Regions from separate parts of the Nocardia sp. NPDC060255 genome, predicted to be linked through region 1. Evidence: riboswitches for the same ligand, from Rfam matches in the RefSeq annotation. Region 1 holds a riboswitch; each other region holds the start of a gene.
What was found. A riboswitch is a leader RNA that binds a small molecule or an ion and turns the genes downstream of it on or off. The one in region 1 is predicted to bind S-adenosylmethionine.
Positions count from the first base shown of each region.

Region 2: linked by a shared signal. The riboswitch ahead of ACFWF1_RS05120 (aminotransferase class V-fold PLP-dependent enzyme) and the one ahead of ACFWF1_RS27905 (amino acid ABC transporter permease) in region 1 are both predicted to bind S-adenosylmethionine.
Region 3: linked by a shared signal. The riboswitch ahead of ACFWF1_RS00570 (rhodanese-like domain-containing protein) and the one ahead of ACFWF1_RS27905 (amino acid ABC transporter permease) in region 1 are both predicted to bind S-adenosylmethionine.
Region 4: linked by a shared signal. The riboswitch ahead of ACFWF1_RS23510 (bifunctional o-acetylhomoserine/o-acetylserine sulfhydrylase) and the one ahead of ACFWF1_RS27905 (amino acid ABC transporter permease) in region 1 are both predicted to bind S-adenosylmethionine.

Region 1 covers NZ_JBHXAU010000017.1:78,360-81,560, reverse strand. The annotation lists gene ACFWF1_RS27910 (amino acid ABC transporter ATP-binding protein) at 1-458, opposite strand, end outside; gene ACFWF1_RS27905 (amino acid ABC transporter permease) at 455-1,498, opposite strand; SAM riboswitch class I at 1,756-1,850, opposite strand; gene ACFWF1_RS27900 (hypothetical protein) at 2,273-2,980, shown strand; gene ACFWF1_RS27895 (glycosyltransferase) at 2,988-3,201, opposite strand, start outside.
Region 2 covers NZ_JBHXAU010000001.1:1,110,014-1,113,214, reverse strand. The annotation lists gene ACFWF1_RS05120 (aminotransferase class V-fold PLP-dependent enzyme) at 1-1,189, opposite strand, end outside; SAM riboswitch class IV at 1,237-1,350, opposite strand; gene ACFWF1_RS05115 (LysE family translocator) at 1,497-2,144, shown strand; gene ACFWF1_RS05110 (Pls/PosA family non-ribosomal peptide synthetase) at 2,484-3,201, shown strand, end outside.
Region 3 covers NZ_JBHXAU010000001.1:116,179-119,379, reverse strand. The annotation lists gene ACFWF1_RS00580 (FAD-dependent oxidoreductase) at 1-691, opposite strand, end outside; gene ACFWF1_RS00575 (hypothetical protein) at 1,042-1,488, shown strand; SAM riboswitch class IV at 1,552-1,668, shown strand; gene ACFWF1_RS00570 (rhodanese-like domain-containing protein) at 1,683-2,099, shown strand; gene ACFWF1_RS00565 (O-succinylhomoserine sulfhydrylase) at 2,152-3,201, shown strand, end outside.
Region 4 covers NZ_JBHXAU010000013.1:52,169-55,369, reverse strand. The annotation lists gene ACFWF1_RS23520 (MFS transporter) at 1-989, opposite strand, end outside; gene ACFWF1_RS23515 (TetR/AcrR family transcriptional regulator) at 1,123-1,833, shown strand; SAM riboswitch class IV at 1,885-1,995, shown strand; gene ACFWF1_RS23510 (bifunctional o-acetylhomoserine/o-acetylserine sulfhydrylase) at 2,088-3,201, shown strand, end outside.

The DNA of each region.
Region 1 (3,201 bases):
GAGAGCCTGCGCGGGTACGCGTCGGCCAGTTCACCGATGCCGACTCGGTCCAGCAGCACCCGCGCCTCGGCCTCGACCTCTTTGCGGTCCCGGCGTTGCGCGGAAAGCGGTGCGATGGTGACGTTGTCGAGCACGGTCAGATGCGGGAACAGGTTGAACTGCTGGAAGACGAACCCGATGCGCGAGCGCTGTTTGCGCACCTCGCGGTCGGGCAGCGCGTGCAAGGTGTTGCGGCGCAGCCGATATCCGATCAGCTCGCCGTCGATGTGCACGGTGCCCGCGTCCAGCGACTCCAGGTGGTTGACCACCCGGAGCAGCGTGGACTTGCCGGAACCGGACGGGCCGATCACCGTGACCACCTCGCCGGAGCGCACGGTCAGGTCGACGCCGCGCAGCACTTCGTGCGCGCCATAGGCTTTACGGACGCCGCGGACTTCGACGGCGAGTGCGGTGGTCATCGGGTCGCTCCTCGCGGTGCGGTGGAACCGGATTCGGCGATCTCGCGCAGCTTCTGCCAGGCTCGCTGGGCCGGTGACGGCGGTGGCGTGCGCTGGGTGCCCTTGGCGTAGTGACGCTCGATGTAGTACTGCGCCACCGAGAGAACGGTGGTGAGCACGATGTACCAGGCGGTGGCGACCAGCAGCAGCGGCACCACCCGGCCGTTGCGGCCGTAGATCACCTGGACCTGGTAGAACAGCTCGGCGATCGCCATCACCGACACGATCGAGGTGCCCTTGAACAGGCTGATCACCTCGTTGGTCGCATTGGGCAGGATCGAGCGCATGGCCTGCGGTACCACGATGGAGCGGAACTGGCGCACCTTCGGAATGCCCAGCGCGGCAGCGGCTTCCAGCTGACCGGCGTCGACGGAGATGATGCCCGCGCGGATGATCTCGGCCGAGTACGCCGCCTGATGCAGCGCGAGCCCGATCACCGCCGCGGTGAATCCGCTGATCACGCCGTTCACCTCGAAGGTGAAAAAGGAAGGACCGAAAGGGATTCCGATCGACAGCGTGTTGTAGAGGTAGGCGATGTTGAACCAGAACAGCAGCTGCACGATGAGCGGAATCGACCGGAACGCCCAGATGTAGCTCCACGAGATCACCCGGAGCACCGGATTGTTCGACAGCCGCGCGATGGCCAGCGCGGTGCCGAGCAGGAAGCCGAGCGCGGTGCCCCAGGCGGTGAGCTCCAGCGTCACCTTCAGCGAGGCCAGCACGGACTTCGCGGTGATGTACTTCGCGAAAGTCGGCCAATCCCAGCCGGGATTGGTGACCAAGCCGTGGATGAACTGGGCGAGCAGGATGAGCGCGACGGCGCTGATCACCCAGCGCCACGGATGCCAGGTCTTGGCGACGGTCGGCGCGGAATCGCCTGAGCTGGTGGCGGATCCGTCCGGCACCAGATCGAGCGCGACGGTTGCGCGAGTGTCGGTAGCGACCGGATCGCCGTCGGTAGTGCTGGGGGCGGCGGCGTCGGGTGCGGTGGACGCGGTCATGACTGCACCTGGCCGGCGCTCGGCTCCGTCATGACTGCAGCTGGTGTTCGCTCGCTGCGCTCACTCATGGTCGGGGTCCTTCGGAAGAACGAACGAGACCGCGCCACCTCGGGCCGCGGTCACATCACCCGGCCAGCGACGGGTGCAACAGACTGGCTGCGGGTCAGCCCCGACAGCTCGCAGACGTCACTTTGCATTGGTCGATATGTCGGCGGCCCCAACGGGCGCCTCGGACAGCGGAGATGATCACTTCGGTTCCTCCATCGGTCCCGGCGGAAGCACCCGCACCCGGTGAGCCGGGGGGTTGCTGCGACGTCGACGAGCCAGGTCTCTCGGTCGCTCTGGATGGTTGTCGCCGATCCGGACACCGGATGATGTCAGGGTCGAGCCGAATTATCATGCCCAGCAGGGGAACCCTTAGACAAGGGAAGCAATCACGGTGAGCGTAGATCTTGCCTCGGCTCGATTCGCCGGGTATTTCCGATAGCCGGACATGCGCTGGCTCAGCCTGATTGCGGACGGCCTGTCGGGTGTCGGCTTTCGTGGTGCGGGCGCTCACATACCGGGGCGGCTCCGCCGGGAAGCAGCATACGGCTTAGCGCAAGCCTCGATGTGCGGACCCCGCGAACTCGTCTTGCGAAACCCGGGGACGAGGGGGCGCCGCCGCCCATCGAAGACACGCCGAGAGCTTGCCGCAGGCAATATAGCCAGTTCACAGCGTTTGCCGGAGTACCGTCAGCCTTCGATTCGCGTCGACGATGAGAAGAGGTCGCCATGGCCGTACCGCGCCGTCTGACCATGCTGTCCGCTGCCGCGACCTGCGCGCTGGCGCTCGCCGCCCCCACCGCGGGCGCGACGCCGACGCCGTCTGCAACGGCCCCCGTCCCGCCCGGTCCCACCCAGACCGGAACCGTCGCGCCCGGCGACCTGTTCGGCGTCTACAACACCGCGATCGACGGCCTGCGCGCCTTCGGCATGCAGCCGTTTCTCTACCCGACCGCGGCCGCGTACTGCCTCAACGGCAACTCCCTCGGTCTCGCCCCGGCCGTGGCCGGCGCGGTGCCGGGCCCATGGCCCAAGACCTCGGTCACCATCCCCGGACTCGACCTGTCCGCCGTCAAGGCCGGACAGACCATGTTCACCTTCGTCCCCTACGGCCTGAACCAGGACGGACCGGACACCACCGGCATGCAGGTGGCCTGGCTGAACGTGACCAGCGGCCGCGGCGGCCTCGCCTCGATGGGCCCGCTGTCCACCATCCTGCGCGCGATGATCCCCGCCGAAGTCCCGATCGCCCTGCGGCCCATCGCCGAACGCGCCATCCAGGACTTCTTCTTCGCCGCCCTCCCGATGGGTGGCGTGCGCGCCGTGCCCGTCGACACCGGGCAGGGCACGGTGCTCGCCGCGGTCTTCGGGACCGTCGAGAACGGCGGCAAGTCCTGCTTCTTCCTGCCGACGGTGGGGATCACCGAGGTTCCGTAGGAAGGCGTTATGTGTTGAGCGCGCGACTTTTCCAGCGCAGCGCGCCGCGTCGGCGGGCGCGCTGGGAGCGTGCCCACAGCAGTAGGTAGGCGAGCACCGAGAACGGGTGGGCCAGGGCCGCAAGGACATCGGCGGGGGAGAGCGGTCCGCTGGTTTCGGTGGAGCGGGCCAGCAGCCTGCCGGTGACGGCCGCCGCGTAGCCGACGGCACCGGCGCGGCGG
Region 2 (3,201 bases), on a different contig from region 1:
TGGCTTGGATCAGGCGCTCTACGTCGGCGAGGGTGGTACCCAGGCCGATGCTGGCGCGGAGCGCGCCGTCGAGGTCGAGGCGGGCCAGCAGCGGGTGGGCGCAGAAGCGGCCGTCGCGGACGCCGATGCCGTGTTCGGCGGACAGGTAGGCGGCGACATGGCCGGGGACGAATCCGTCCAGGGTGAAGGCGACGATGCCGACGGCGTCGGGGGCGTCGGTCCAGATGCGCAGCAGGTTGACGCCGGGAATGGCGGCGAGTCCGTCGCGCAGCCGGTCGGCGAGCCGGTGTTCGTGCGCGGCGAGCGCGTCGGCGTCGATCGCACAGAGCGCGTCGCAGGCGGCGGCGAGCGCGGCGGCGCCGAGCACGTTGGGCGAACCGCCCTCGTGCCGCTGCGGGGCGGGCGCCCATTCGGCGCCGGTGGTGGTGACCTCGCGGACCGCGCCGCCGCCGGCCAGGTACGGCTCGGCGTTGTCGAGCCAGTCGCGGCGGCCGACCAGCACGCCCGCGCCGAACGGCGCGTACAGCTTGTGGCCGGAGAACGCGAGGTAGTCGATGCCGGTGTCGCGCAGGCTGATTCGCCGGTGCGGCGCGAGCTGGGCGGCGTCGACGAGGATGCGGGCGCCGCACTGGTGGGCGATGGTGGCCAGGCGCTCCAGCGGCAGCACCTCGCCGGTGACGTTGGAGGCGCCGGTGACCGCGAGCAGCGCGGCGGGCTTGCTACACAGCTCGGCGACCAGCCGCCCGATGGTCTCCTCGACGGTGGCCGCGGCCTGCACGACGCGGCGGCCGCGCGTGGTCCACGGCAGGAAGTTGGCGTGATGCTCGATGTCGAGCACCACGGTGTCGCCGGGCACGCAGGACGCGAGCAGGTTCAGCGAGTCGGTGGTGTTGCGGGTGAACACCACTACCTGGTCGTCGGTCGCGTCGAGGAAGCGGGTCACCGAACCGCGGGCGGCCTCGTAGCATTCGGTGGAGATCCGCGAGGCGTAGCCCGCGCCGCGGTGCACGCTCGCGTAGAACGGCAGCAGCTGCTGGATCCGGTCGGTGACCTGGGCCAATGCGGGTGCGCTCGCCGCGTAGTCGAAGTTGGCGTAGGTGGTCGTCCCGCCTTGGACGAGCGGCACCTGGAGGTCGTCACCGGAAACCCGGGCGAGGGGGGCACAGTTCTGGGTCGCCACAGCAGTCATCACGAAAATCCCGTCGGCTCTGGGACCCGCAATCAGGTGATTCGTCGAGTCCGCGCTTGCCGCACCCGGTCGGGTGTCAGCCCGGTCGTCACCCGGAGCACCCCACCGCGGAGGAGGGTTGCCGACCAGCAAGCCGGGGCTGAACGCTGGTACTCATGACCTGAACCGAGATTGGCAGACATCCCCCGGCGCTGTCAACTGGTCCGCGGCGCCGCGTGTTCGCCCGGAAAACTCCCGCGCTGGTCACCTCCGTCGGGAGCGGTGGAAATCCATTGCTTCTGCGGCGACTTTGCGGTCACATCATGAGGTGTCACTTTCGCTGCTGTTCAGCTTCGTCGGTCTGTGCGTGCTGCTGGCGCTGACGCCGGGCCCGGATTCGTTTCTCGTGCTGCGGTTCTCGCTGGTAGACGCCCGACCGGGCATCGCGGCCGCGATCGGGTCGGCGCTGGGCGGGATCCTGTGGGCGGTGGTGGTCGCGGCCGGTGTCGCCACGCTGCTGGAGCAGTCGGCGACCGCGTATCGCGCGCTGAAGCTGATCGGCGGAATCTACTTGGTGTACTTGGGTATTCGCGCGCTGCTCGACCAGCGGCGGCAGCGCGGAGCGGGCCGGGACGCCACCGGCGCGGAGGGGCTCGCACAAGCGGGCGGCGGTACCCGCGCGTCGGTTCGCTCGGCGTTCACCGCGGGCGTCGTCTCGTGCATGTTCAACCCGAAAGTCGGCCTGTTCTACCTCGCCGTGCTGCCCCAGTTCCTGACCGAGGTCACCTTCGCCAACACCCTCGCCCTCGGCGCCGTCGAATCGAGCATTGCCGCGGTAGCGATGGTGCTCCTGGCCCTGGCCGCCTCCCGCGCGGTCGCGCTGCTGCGCCGCCCGAAGCTCCGGGATCGGCTCGAACAGGTGAGCGCCGCCATCCTGGCCACCCTCGGTGTCGGCACCGCCGCCTCCGCGGCCTGATCGATGCTGCGCGAAACGCCCTGAGCTGCAAGATCACCGGGCTCATGTGGGGAATCACACCGGAATAAGCAGGTCGGCGCAGCGATCATCCAGCGAACCCGCCGGGTAACCCGCCGACCAGGCGTTGCTTCGGCGTGTCCGGGAGAAATCGCCACGACCTGCAACAACCCCGCCCACAGTCCCGAGACGGGCAACCGCGCCGGTGAACAACAAACGTCGACAACCCCGAGTACCGTGGACAACTGGTCACCGTGGTGTTTGCCCACTGGTAACCCAGCTATGACACAAACAACACCAGGGAAGTGCGAGGCAGGTCGAATGGGAGGTGGGCAGGGCGTCATGCTCCAACCACAGGTTGATGTGACGGTGGACCCACTACTTCGGACCGCGCACACGCCACCGGCCCGGACCCTCGTCGACATCCTGACCGCGACCGCGCTGACCCATCCCGACGCACCCGCCATCGATGACGGCCAGGTGGTGCTCAGCTACCTCGAGCTCGTCGTCGAGATCGAGAAGACCATGGCCCGGCTCGCCACCGCGGGCGTGCGGCCGGGCGACCGGGTCGGCGTGCGGATGCCGTCGGGCTCCGGGGAGCTCTACCTGACCATCCTCGCCGTCCTGTACGCGGGCGCCGCCTATGTGCCGGTCGACGCCGACGACCCGGACGAACGGGCCCAGCTGGTCTTCGGCGAGGCGCAGGTCACCGCGATCGTCACGGCCGCGGGCATCGAGACGACACCGGCGGGCATCCGGGCCACGGCGGACCAGCCGGCCGACGCGAGCACGAGCACCCTGCCGACCCCCGCCGACGACGCCTGGATCATCTTCACCTCCGGCTCCACCGGAACGCCGAAAGGTGTTGCGGTGACCCATCGCAACGCCGCCGCGTTCGTGGACGCCGAGGCCCGGCTCTTCCTGCCGGACGCCCCGATCGGCCCCGGCGACCGTGTGCTCGCCGGACTCTCCGTCGCCTTCGACGCCTCCTGTGAGGAAATGTGGCTGGCCTGGCGCAACGGCGCCTGCCTGGTGCCCGCTCCGCGCGACCTGGTCCGCA
Region 3 (3,201 bases), on a different contig from region 1:
TGTCCTCGGGATCGACGATGACCTCGATGGTCGGCGAATGGTCCAGCTCGCGCAGCTCCAGCGGGGTGAACTTGGCCTGGGCCGGGCCGCGGCGGCCGAACACGTGCACCTCGAGCGCCTTGTTGGCCTTGAGGCCCGCGTAGACGTTCGGCGGGATCTCGGTCGGCAGCAGTTCGTCGCCGGTCTTGGCCAGCACCCGGGCCACGTCGAGCGCGACGTTGCCGACGCCGAGCACGGCGACCTTTTCGGCGTCCAGCGGCCAGGTGCGCGGTACGTCCGGGTGGCCGTCGTACCAGGACACGAAGTCGGCCGCGCCGTAGGAGCCGTCCAGGCCGATGCCGGGGATGCCGAGCGCGCGGTCGGCGTTGGCGCCGGTGGAGAAGATGACCGCGTCATAGAAGGTGCGCAGGTCGTCGAGGGTGATGTCGGTGCCGTAGTCGATGTTGCCGAGCAGGCGCACCTGCGGCTTGTCCAGGACCTTGTGCAGGGCGGTGATGATGCCCTTGATGCGCGGATGGTCCGGCGCGACGCCGTAGCGGATCAGCCCGAACGGCGCGGGCATGCGCTCGAACAGGTCGATGCTGACCTCGGCATCGGACTTCATCAGCGCGTCGGCGGCATAAATCCCGGCCGGTCCGGCGCCCACGATGGCGATGCGGAGCGGGCGGTTAGCTGCACTCTGTTCGGTCATCTTTTACGCGCACCCTTTTGGTCGAGAACAAATTAACGGCGTCTTCCTTAGCCTAGGCTAAGTTACGCGCTGGCTGGTTGCACCTGGCGGCGCGGACACTGGAGTTGTCGGCTCGTGGCCACTCCAGCCGCGGCTATGACAGCAGGCCGCAGTCTCGCGATTCTATCGGTGGTTGGTGGGGCGGCCCTCGGCGGTGCGTGAACTGAATGGATGCCATCGACGCGTGCTATTCGGGTTACCCGATCTCGCGACGTTGATTCCCCGCGCGGCGCAACGGCCTTCGTCATCGACGGTCACCCGGGTCGGGGGTGCGCATCGGATATCCCTGCCGACCAGGGATCATCGTGGGCATGAGCGATCAGCAGTCACCCGCGGAGGACGAAGTCATCACGGTCGATCAGACCGACAAGCGTTCCGTGGCGCCGTTCGTCGCCGCGGCCGTCCTCGCGGTCATCGTGCTCGGCGCGATCATCATCGGCGGGGTCGTGTCGCCCGCTGAGAAAAATGTCACAGAATCGGACCGGATCGCCGCCGCCGTGCGCAACTTCGTCGAAGGGTCGAACACCACCGATCTGGTGCCCCCACCAGGCACGGGCTGCCAGGGCTTCGACCCGAAACGCTCCCCACTCGCCGGGCGTTCCGGCGGCGGAAAGACCGTGGAAATCACGAAACTCGACGATCCGAAGATGGACGGCGATCGGGCGAAGGCGACGGTCACCACCAAGGTCGACGGCACCGAGGCGACCGCGACCTGGAATCTGACCAGATCCGGTGACAAATGGTTGGTCTGTAATTGAGCATTCTCATACCGTGAGCAGCCATTTGACAGGGCGGCCCTAGTCCAGGCAATCTCAGCAGAAGGTCATGAGAACCAGTGCTAAGCCCCGGCAATACTGGTCGGCAACCCTCCTCCGCGGTGGGGTGCTCCGGGTGACGACCTGGCCGCGCGTCAAACCCGAGCGCGGCAAGTGCGGATTCTAGGAGGGTCCAGATGAGTTATGCCGGTGACATCACCCCGCAGCAGGCTTGGGATCTGTTGCGAGACAACCCCGAAGCCGTCTTGGTCGACGTGCGCACCGAGGCCGAGTGGAAGTTCGTCGGCGTGCCCGACACCAGTTCGATCGAGCGCCCGACGGTGCTGATCGAGTGGGTCGACTCGACCGGCACGCGCAACGGCGAGTTCACCGAGCAGCTGGTCACGGCGCTCGACGGGCACAACCCGGAAGCGCCGGTGATCTTCCTGTGCCGTTCGGGGCAGCGCTCGATCGGCGCGGCGATCGCCTCGACACAGGCCGGGTTCGGTACCTCGTACAACGTGCTCGAGGGCTTCGAAGGGCCGGTCGGCGCGGACGGACATCGCGGCGGCACCGGCTGGCGTGCCCTCGGTTTGCCTTGGCGGCAGTCATGAGCCTTTGCTGTTCGGCTGACATGTTCTCGCGGAGCTCTGGCGGGAGGCGGTCGTGATCACCGGTGGTGCGTTCGATAAGCCGCTGCCCGAGGGCGTCGGCCCCGCGACTCTCGGTGTGCGAGGCGGGTTGCGGCGCTCCGGTTTCGAGGAAACCTCCGAGGCGCTGTACCTGACCTCCGGTTTCGTCTACGAGAGCGCGGAGGCCGCCGAGGCCGCGTTCACCGGTGACGTGGAGCATTTCGTCTACTCCCGCTACGGCAACCCGACGGTGGCCATGTTCGAGGAGCGGATGCGACTGCTCGACGGCGCCGAGGCGTGCTTCGCGACCGCGAGCGGAATGTCCGCGGTCTTCACCGCGTTGGGCGCGCTGCTCGGTGCCGGTGATCGACTTGTCGCCGCGCGCAGCCTGTTCGGGTCCTGCTTCGTGGTGTGCAACGAGATCCTGCCGCGCTGGGGCATCGAGACCGTCTTCGTCGACGGCGAGGATCTGGACCAGTGGGAACAGGCACTGTCCGTGCCCACCCAGGCCGTGTTCTTCGAGACGCCCGCCAACCCCATGCAGACCCTCGTCGACGTGCGCCGGGTCACCGAACTCGCGCACGCCGCGGGCGCGAAGGTGGTGCTGGACAACGTCTTCGCCACCCCGCTGCTGCAGCGTGGTTTCGAACTCGGTGCCGACGTGGTCGTCTACTCCGGCACCAAGCACATCGACGGCCAAGGCCGGGTACTCGGTGGCGCCATCCTCGGCGCGAAGGACTACATCGACGGCCCGGTGAAAACCCTGATGCGCCATACCGGCCCGGCACTGAGCCCGTTCAACGCGTGGACGCTGCTCAAGGGTTTGGAGACAATGCCACTGCGCGTTCGCCATTCGACCGAATCCGCCTTGCGCATCGCCAACTTCCTGGAGACCAGCAAGTCGGTCAGCTGGGTGAAATACCCCTTCCTGGAATCACATCCGCAGCACGACCTGGCCACCAGCCAGATGAGCGCAGGCGGCACCGTGGTCACCTTCGAACTGAACGCCCCGGCCCACGAAGCCAAGAAGCGCGCTTTCGAAGTCCTCAACCGCCTGCGCATCATCGACATCTCCAACAACCTC
Region 4 (3,201 bases), on a different contig from region 1:
ACACCCGCGGAGATGGCGATGCCGGCCGGGAACGGCAGGAAGGCGAAACCGGCCTTCAGCGACGAGTAGCCCAGGGTGATCTGGAAGTAGTAGCTGAGGAACAGGAACATCGCGAACATGGCGATCGGCACCAGCAGCGCGGCCAGGAACGCGCCGCCTCGGTTGATCTCGCCCGGAATATGCAGCGGCAGTAGCGGATTGGCCGAGCGCCGTTCGATCACGACGAAGGCGATCAGCAGCGCGGCACCCGCGATGAGCAGGCCGAGGGTGCTGCCTGCCAGCCAGCCGTCCTCGGCGGCGCGGCTGAAGCCGTACACGATCGCGATCAGGCCGAGCGTCACGGTGACCGCGCCGGGCACGTCGTAGCCGCCGGTCCGTGGCGCGGGCACGTCCTTGACCACCCATGCCAGCGCGCCGACCAGGGCGAGCAATGCGATCGGGGTATTCACCAGCAGGCACCAGCGCCACGAGGCGTACTCGGTGAGCGCGCCACCCGCGATCAGGCCCAGCGCGGCGCCACCGGCCGAGATGCCGGCGAACACGCCGAATGCGGTGGCCCGCTCACGCGCCTCGGTGAAGGTCACCGACAGCAGCGACAACGCCGCGGGCGCGAGCAAGGCCGCGAACGCGCCTTGCAACGCGCGCCCGGCGAACATCTCCGCGCCGTTCTGCGCGAGACCGGCAAGTGCCGACGCGGCGGCGAAGCCGACCAGGCCGATGATGAACATCCGGCGCCGGCCCAGGTAGTCGGCCAGCCGGCCGCCGAGCAGTAGCAAGCCGCCGAAGATCAGCGTGTAAGCGGTGAGCATCCACTGCTTGTTGCCGTCGCTGATGCCGAGATCAGCCTGGGCGAAGGGCAGCGAGATGGTCACGATGGTGGCGTCCAGAACCACCATGAGCTGGGCCAATGCGATCACGCCGAGGGCGAACCAGCGGGCCGAGCTGCCTTGTTTTACCGGAACTTCTACTGCTGTCGCAGTCTCGGTCACCGTCGTCTCCTCTTCGTAGGAAGTGCTTGGCTATCCTGTCATCAGACGACATTTGGCGTCAAGAGAAAAATGTCGCGCTACGACATTTGACGGTTACGGACACGAAAACACTGGGTTGCGATAAGGTGGGCACATGCTCGAGTCACCGACGCCGACGGGCGCGAGTGCCGCAGCCGAAACTCCTGCGGGCGCCGCGCATCCCGGCCTGCGCGAACGCAAGAAGCAGCAGACCCGGTTGCGAATCATCGAGGTCGGGCTGAACCTGTGCGACACACAGGGTTTCGACGCGACGACGGTCGAGCAGATCGCCAACGCCGCGGATGTCTCGCCGCGCACGATCAACCGGTACTTCGACAGCAAAGAGGACATCGTCCTCGGGCCGGTGCAGGACTTCGGCCAGGCCGTGGCGGAGACGCTGCGCAGGCTTCCGGTCACCGACAACGAACTGGAATCGCTGCGCTCGGCGTTCCTGCAGGTGATCGACCGAGCCGTCAGCGAACCGGGCGGCGGGCCGATCTCGTTCCGGCAATTCCAGCAGATGCAGCGGATCGTGCGCAGCAGTCCTGCGGTCAGCGCGCGCAGCCTCGAGCACGCCGACAAGAAGAACATCGCCATCGCCGCGGTGGTCGCCGACCGGCTCGCCACCACGCCGTGCGCGCTCCCGGTGCGGCTGATCCTCGGCTCCTGGCAGCTCATCAACCACCTCGCCATGGAGTGCGGCGAGAGCATGTTCGACTACGACGATCTGTACGAGGCCGCGACGGCGGGCCGGAACTCGTTCTGCGCGGCCTTCGATGAGTTCCTCCGGGTCTGCGGCGGCGCGCGGACCAGCGCTTCCGACTGAGTTCGCGCATAGGTTTCAACCGTCGCGCGACGTCCGGTTATGATGCCTTCAGGTCATGAGTGCCAGCGCGAAGCCCCGGCTTGCTGGACGGCAACCCTCCAGCAGCGGTGGGGTGCTCCGGGTGATGACCGGGCTCTCGAAGGTCGAGAGCAAGCGCGCTTTCAGGAGGTTCCCGAAATGTGTTGTTGTCCTTCGCCCAAATCCCGATAACCCCGTAGTTCTGGCGAACAACCTTTTCCTTTGGAGCAAAGCTCATGAGTGATTCCACCGTGCCCGCGGCCGATATCGATCCCACCGCGCAGTGGTCCTTCGAGACCAAGCAGGTGCACGCGGGACAGGCACCGGACAGCACCACCGGTGCCCGGGCCCTGCCGATCTACCAGACCACCTCGTACGCCTTCCGCGACACCGATCACGCCGCCGCGCTGTTCGGGCTCGCCGAGCCGGGCAACATCTACACCCGGATCATGAACCCCACCCAGGATGTCGTCGAGCAGCGCGTCGCCGCGCTCGAAGGCGGTGTCGCCGCGCTGCTGCTGGCCTCTGGCCAGGCCGCGGAGACGTTCGCGATCCTGAACCTGGCGTCCTCGGGCGACCACATCGTGTCCAGCCCGCACCTCTACGGCGGCACCTACAACCTCTTCCACTACTCGCTGCCCAAGCTCGGCATCGAGGTGTCCTTCGTCGACGATCCCGACGACCTGGACCAGTGGCGGGCCGCGATCCGGCCGAACACCAAGGCGTTCTACGGCGAGACCATCGCCAACCCGAGCAGCGCCATCTTCGACATCCCCGGTATCGCCGCCATCGCGCACGAGGCCGGGCTGCCGCTGATCGTGGACAACACGGTGGCGACCCCGTACCTGATCCAGCCGCTGGCGCACGGCGCCGACATCGTCGTGCACTCGGCGACCAAGTACCTCGGCGGGCACGGCTCGGCGGTGGCCGGCGTGCTCGTCGACGGCGGCAATTTCGACTGGACGGTGACCGACGCGCAGGGACAGCCGCGCTTCCCCGGCTTCACCACCCCGGACCCCAGCTACCACGGTGCGGTGTTCGCCGACCTCGGTGCGCCCGCCTTCGCACTCAAGGCCCGCGTGCAGCTGCTGCGCGACCTCGGCTCGGCGATCTCGCCGTTCAACGCGTTCCTGATCAGCCAGGGCATCGAGACGCTGAGCCTGCGGGTCGAGCGGCACGTCGCCAACGCCAAGGCGGTGGCCGAATTCCTGAGCACCCACCCGGACGTCACCAAGGTCATCTACGCGGGCCTGCCGACCTCGCCCTGGTACGAGCGCGCGCAGCAGCTGGCACCGAAGGGGCCCGGCGCGATCGTCGCCTTCGAGCTGCGCGGTGGTGTCGATGCGGGCA